DNA from 2 places in the Pantoea sp. App145 genome. Region 2 is predicted to be linked to the other one. Evidence: predicted binding sites of a transcription regulator. Region 2 holds the regulator's gene; the other holds the start of a gene.
What was found. The regulator ArgR, encoded in region 2, controls arginine synthesis, uptake and breakdown. The targets are predictions, from matches to a motif close to ANTGAATAAAAATACANT.
Positions count from the first base shown of each region.

Region 1: argC (N-acetyl-gamma-glutamyl-phosphate reductase) is a predicted target of ArgR. The motif match lies at 1,902-1,919, and genes of this name have one in related genera.

Region 1 covers NZ_CP133290.1:2,984,829-2,988,250, forward strand. The annotation lists gene ppc (phosphoenolpyruvate carboxylase) at 1-462, opposite strand, end outside; gene argE (acetylornithine deacetylase) at 707-1,855, opposite strand; gene argC (N-acetyl-gamma-glutamyl-phosphate reductase) at 2,024-3,028, shown strand; gene argB (acetylglutamate kinase) at 3,047-3,422, shown strand, end outside.
Region 2 covers NZ_CP133290.1:3,279,245-3,282,666, forward strand. The annotation lists gene RCF31_RS15085 (YdgH/BhsA/McbA-like domain containing protein) at 1-116, opposite strand, end outside; gene yhcN (peroxide/acid stress response protein YhcN) at 205-468, opposite strand; gene argR (transcriptional regulator ArgR) at 959-1,429, opposite strand; gene mdh (malate dehydrogenase) at 1,860-2,795, shown strand; gene mscM (miniconductance mechanosensitive channel MscM) at 2,829-3,422, opposite strand, start outside.

The sequences.
Region 1 (3,422 bases), 290 kb from region 2:
CACTTCAACCAGTTTATGGATCAGTGTACGGCGGGTAATTTCGGTCGGGTGCGCAGTGAGTACCAGCTCCAGCGAGAGCGATTCAATGGCGGCACGGATATCGCTTTCGTTGAGGTCTTTCTGCTGTTTCAGGCGATCAAAGGTGGTTTTCAGTAGCTCAGGGTGATTAGCACCCTCGCCGCTGCGGGCAATGGTCTGATACTGTTCAGCCACGTTAGTTAGATTCAGGAACTGACTAAATGCGCGAGCCACTGGCAAGAGCTCGTCATTGGAGAGGTTTTGCAGTGTGGACAGCAGTTCCTTACGATGAGTGTCATTTCCTGCACGAGATGACTTAGAGAGCTTGCGGATGGTCTCCACCCGATCGAGGATGTTCTCTCCCAGTGCATCCTTTATCGTATCCCCGAGCAGTTTGCCTAGCATACTGACATTACTTCGCATTGCGGAATATTGTTCGTTCATGTGACCCTGACACCCTTATCGTCTTTTTAATCTATATACCCAACGGGCATAACTTCGTCTTTTATCTAGCCACGTATCGCTCTGTTCGTCAATTGCCTTAAACTGACGAAATTTCGCTGCTAAATGATGGAAATTCAAAGAATTTAACGAGAGTGAAGCGAGATAAGTTATTCTTATTATCAAATCCCGAACATTGACGGGGCATTTTGCTGATTAAACAGTGAAATGCCCCGTCGATTGTTCATCAGTGACAAAAATGATGCACAACCTGCGTGATAAGCGCATGGGTCGGTTTAATAAATGCCGTATCAATAAATTCATCCGGCTGATGAGCCTGGTTGATGGAACCTGGGCCTAACACCAGGGTTGGGCACAATTGCTGAATAAACGGCGCTTCGGTGCAATAGTTCACCACTTCGGTTGGTGTGCCCAGCAATTTCTCCACCACTTTCACCAGCTCATGATCCACCGGACATTCATAACCCGGAATCGGCGGATGCAGCTCACCCACGGTCAGACGGCCTGGCCAGCGTTCGCTCACCGGGGCCAGCGCTTCATTCAGCAGACCATCCAGATCGCTCAGGGTCAGGCCCGGCAGCGGACGAATATCCATATGCAGTTCACAGCAGGCGCAAATGCGGTTGGCGGCATCGCCACCATGAATATGACCGAAGTTCATGGTTGGGTAGGGGATGGCAAAACCATCATGGTTATAACGCGTTTTCAGCGTATTACGCAGCTGCATCAGCTGGGTGATGGATTCATGCATCAATTCAATCGCGTTCACACCGCGTGATGGGTCACTGGAGTGGCCCGATTGCCCCTGAATACGAATCACATTCGAGAGATGACCTTTGTGCGCGCGCACCGGCTTCAGTGACGTCGGTTCGCCGATGATGGCGCAATCCGGACGCAGCTGGGTGGATTCAGCAAAATACTTCGCGCCTGCCATGGTGGTTTCTTCATCGGCGGTCGCAAGAATGTAGAGCGGTTTGCTCAGTTTGGTCACGTCAACGTCACGCAGTGCATCCAGAATAAAGGCAAAGAAGCCTTTCATGTCTGCGGTGCCTAAACCGTACAACTTGTTGTCGTGCTCAGTCAGGGTAAAAGGATCACGCGTCCAGCGGCCATCATCGAACGGAACGGTATCGGTGTGACCCGCCAGTAACAAGCCACCCGCGCCCGATCCCGTCTTCGCCAGCAGGTTAAATTTATGCCGCGTACCCGGTACCGGTTGCACCTCGGTACTGAAACCAAGATCGCGAAACCAGCCTGCCAGCAAATTGATTAAAGTTTCATTGCTCTGATCGAGTGCGGCGTCAGTGGCACTGATCGACGGTGTGGCAATCAGCTGGCGGTAGAGTTCGATAAAAGGTGGTAATTTTGTCTTCACTGTTGACGGTCCTTGGGTTAGGATGTATCAATATTCATGCATTAATAGTGAATAAAAATACATTAACGTCGTCTGCATGTGAACAGTAAATTTTCTGCAAACGGCATCGTGGGCAACGGGGCAAGGCCGCGACCCGGAACGTGTGACTGTAATAAGGTATACAGCCTGATGTTGAATACGCTGATCGTTGGTGCCAGTGGTTATGCTGGCGTAGAGCTTGCCACCTACCTGAATCGCCATCCGCATATGAACATAACCGCTTTAGCGGTTTCAGCGCAAAGCCCGGATGCCGGAAAATTACTGTCCGATCTGCATCCTCAGCTGAAAGGGATTATCGACCTGCCGTTGCAGCCGCTGAGTGATGCGGCTGAATGGGCGGATAAAGTCGATGTGGTTTTCCTCGCCACGGCGCATGAAGTCAGCCACGATCTGGCACCGGAATTCCTGAAAGCGGGTTGCGTGGTCTTCGATCTCTCCGGTGCGTTCCGCGTTAACGACGATGCTTTCTACACCCAATATTACGGTTTCACCCATCAGCACGGCGACTGGCTGGATAAAGCGGTTTACGGCCTGGCTGAATGGCAGCACGAAAAAATTAAAGAAGCACAGCTGGTGGCGGTGCCGGGCTGCTATCCGACCGCCTCACAGCTGGCGCTGAAACCATTGGTGGAAGCAGGCCTGCTCAATGAAGCGCAGTGGCCAGTGATCAATGCCACCAGTGGCGTGAGCGGTGCCGGACGCAAAGCCAGCGTCACCACCAGCTTCTGCGAAGTCAGCCTGCAACCGTATGGCATCTTCAATCATCGTCATCATCCGGAAATAGTTGCCCACCTCGGCACGCCGGTGATCTTTACGCCGCATCTGGGCAATTTTCCGCGCGGCATTCTCGCCACCATTACCTGCCGCCTGAAGCCTGGCGTGAGTGAACAGGATGTGGCGGAAGCCTTCCACAACGCCTACCATGACAAACCGCTGGTGCGTCTCTATAAGAAAGGTGTTCCGGCGTTGAAAGGCGTGGTCGGCCTGCCATTCTGCGATATCGGTTTTGCCGTGCAGGGTGAGCACCTGATTGTGGTTGCCGCTGAAGACAACCTGCTGAAAGGTGCCTCTTCCCAGGCGGTGCAGTGTCTGAATATCCGTTTCGGCTTCCCCGAAACGCTGTCTCTGATTTAACGGGCGAGTAAGTAAACCATGACCAATCCTCTGATTATTAAACTGGGTGGCGTCCTGCTGGACAGCGAAGAAGCGCTGGCCCGTCTGTTTGATGCACTGCTGGCGTACCGCACCGAATATCAGCGTCCGCTGATCATCGTGCATGGCGGCGGCTGCCTGGTGGATGAGCTGATGAAGAAGCTCGCACTACCGGTGAAAAAGAAGAACGGTTTGCGCGTGACGCCAGCCGATCAGATTGACATTATTACCGGTGCCCTGGCAGGCACGGCCAACAAAACTCTGCTGGCCTGGGCGAAGAAATATGGCATCAATGCAGTAGGTTTATGCCTGGGTGATGCTGGCCTGGTCAATGTTGCGCAGTTCGACGAAGAACTGGGCCATGTGGGTAACGCGA
Region 2 (3,422 bases):
AGCGGTTGCAGATTCATGCTGTCTGCCTGTTCGTTAGTGATCAGGTTGGCAGCGCTGGCACCGAAAGAAAGAATGGAGGCCAGGCTCAGAACTGCGATAGATAATTTGGTTTTCATGATTCACTCTCCTGAATTTTGTCTGGCAACCTGAGCGCAACTGCGTCTCAAATGGGTTGCCGTTCATACTTGTCTTGTTTCAGCAAACTTATTTATAAAGTTCAGCGGTAGCGTGATAGGTGTTGTCATTACGCGCTTCAATCACGCGATAAGCTTTAGCACCTTGCTGGTCTGCTTTTTCACTCAGCTGCTGATGGATATCCATCGGCGAACCGGCAGTGCCGCTGACACTGATGGTGCCGGCCGGTTGCAGATTCATGGCCTGATCGGCATTGATAGAATCTGCGGCGAAAGCACCAAATGACAGGGCAGATAGAACGCTCAGGGTTGCGATAGTAGTTTTAACTTTCATGATTATTTCCTCGTCTTCTGTTTTTTCTCTTTTTATTCACTGTGATTTGCATCACGAAACAAGTATAGATCTAATCACCCATGAAATTAATATTCAGCTAATAATGTTTGGTTGTTATTCTTTATCCTTATGACAACTTTTAATAACTGAGTGTTATAAAAAACGCCTGGTTTCTGTCCAATGACTGTTAATTACATGTAAAAACAAAGGTCTATGTCATTTTATCTTTCTGTGCGAAATATCCCGGTTGATCCAGCTGGCTGATACGCAGTGAGTGGGCAATACAGCTGATGTTGGTATGTAAAGCAGTGTAAAATAGCGCGAAAGGTTAAGCAGGCTAAAAGGTCCTACCAATCATCCAGAGGGGTGAGAACTGACGGGAATATGCTTAATGCATTGTTTCCTGAGCATTTTGGCTAAAGTGCGACGGCTGGAGGGGGAGATGGCAGGATTGTTACCGGCAGGTAATCTGCCGGTAGCAGGCAGGGTTTTATAGCTCTTGTTCGAATAAAACCAGGATAGCGTCGTGCAGTTGCTTCACGGTAAAGCTACGCGCGGGGGTAATAAAGATGGTGTCATCACCGGCGATGGTGCCGAGGATGCCTTCCGCCTTGCCGAGAGAATCCAGCAGACGGGCAATCAGCTGTGCGGCGCCAGGACTGGTATGAATCACCACCAACGCATCGTTATAGTCGATATCCAGCACCAGGTTTTTCAGCGGGCTGGTGGTGGTGGGGACACCCAATTCGGCTGGCAGACAATACACCATCTCCATTTTCGCGTTGCGGGTACGCACTGCACCGAACTTAGTCAGCATACGAGAAACTTTTGACTGGTTGATATTCTCGAAGCCGTCTTCCTGCAGCGCCTGCACAATTTCACCCTGAGAGCTGAATTTCTCTTCTTTCAATAGGGCCTTGAACGCCTTGATCAGGTCGTCCTGTTTAGATGGGTTTCGCATAGGTTACCAATAAAAAGAGGGATGCATCGGGCAACAGGCCCGTAGCAGATAAATTATTATGCATTTAAATGAATTTTTATGCAATAAACCAGGTGAGAATTTCGCCGGGAAAACCTGCGGGGCGGCGATCATAACAGAGATTTCCCGCTGCGCCAAAATCGCGGGGTGGCACGCAAAAGCGAAGGTTGCAATGTTGTTATATTATTGAAGTGGTAACAACAAAATGACTGATCATTGCCGACCCCTGTCTTCTGGCTGCGACTTATGATCATTCAGGCGACTTCTGAAGTGTGGATGTCTCGGGAGCCGAATTGCGGCGTCAGTGTTTATAGCGCGACGGGCCTTGTCGCTATCGCCTGAGAAGTTGATTACACTCGTAACCTGATGGAAACCCGGCATATCTCTGCCCCACCTTAATAAGGAGTCCAGGATGAAAGTTGCCGTTCTCGGTGCCGCTGGTGGTATTGGCCAGGCGCTTGCACTGCTGCTCAAGACCCAATTACCCGCAGGTTCAGCTCTCTCGCTCTATGACATCGCCCCGGTAACACCGGGTGTGGCTGTGGATCTCAGCCATATTCCCACCGCAGTGAAAGTTGAGGGTTTCAGTGGTGAAGATGCCACGCCCGCACTGAAGGGAGCCGATGTGGTGCTGATCTCCGCCGGAGTGGCACGTAAACCCGGCATGGATCGCGCCGACCTCTTTAACGTTAACGCAGGCATTGTCCGCAACCTGATTGAACAGGTGGCGAGCACTGCACCAAAAGCCCTGATTGGCGTTATCACCAACCCGGTTAACACCACGGTCGCGATTGCGGCGGAAGTGCTGAAGAAAGCCGGGGTATATGATAAGAACCGCCTGTTTGGCGTCACCACCCTGGATATTATTCGTGGCAATACTTTTGTCGCGGCGTTAAAGGGCAAACAGCCGGGCGAGATTGACGTGCCGGTGGTGGGTGGCCATTCGGGCGTCACTATTCTGCCGCTGCTATCGCAGGTAAAAGGCGTCAGCTTCAGCGAGCAGGAAGTCGCGGATTTGACCAAACGGATTCAAAACGCCGGCACTGAAGTGGTGGAAGCCAAGGCAGGTGGCGGTTCTGCGACGCTATCGATGGGGCAAGCGGCCGCGCGCTTTGGTCTGTCGCTGGTACGAGCCATGCAGGGCGAAGCCAATGTTGTGGAATGTGCTTATGTGGAAGGGGATGGTGAATACGCCCGATTCTTCTCACAGCCGCTGCTGCTGGGCAAAAACGGCATCGTTGAACGGCGACCGCTCGGGCCGCTCAGCGCTTTTGAGCAGCAGGCATTGATCGGCATGCTGGATACGCTGAAAAAAGATATCGCCCAGGGCGAGGAGTTTGTGAAATAACCTGCAGCGGCGCGATTTGTCGCGCCGCTACTTTTATAACCCACCTGATTTAAAATTCCGCGCCGCAGGTGCGCCATTGCTGGCCGGCGTCTTCTTGCCCAGCGTTTCCATACGCACCTGGAAAGGCGGGAAAGGCATTTCAATGCCGTGCGCGGCGAAACCATGCAGAATCAACTGATGCAGCTCATGACGCAGCGGCATGCGATGCCCCATTTCGGCGGCATAGACGCGCAGCTCAAACAGTTGAATCCCCTGTTGCAGATCGACGAGAAAAACATCGGGTGCAGGCATATCCAGCACATACGTACAGCGCTCTGCCGCCTGTTTAAGCAGGTTTGTTACCTCTGCGCTGTTCACCCCGGCGGGTGCAGGAATGGTCAGCACGACGCGTGTGACAGAGTCGGACAGCGACCAGTTAACGAACTGCTCAGTAATAAAAGCCTTATTCGGCACGATGATTTCTTTACGGTCCCAGTCGGTAATGGTGGTCGCACGGGTATTAATACGCGTGATACTGCCGGTGAGATCGCGGATGGTGACGGTATCGCCAATACGAATCGGCTTTTCGAACAGGATGATCAGGCCGGAAATAAAGTTGGCAAAGATTTCCTGTAAACCAAAACCAAG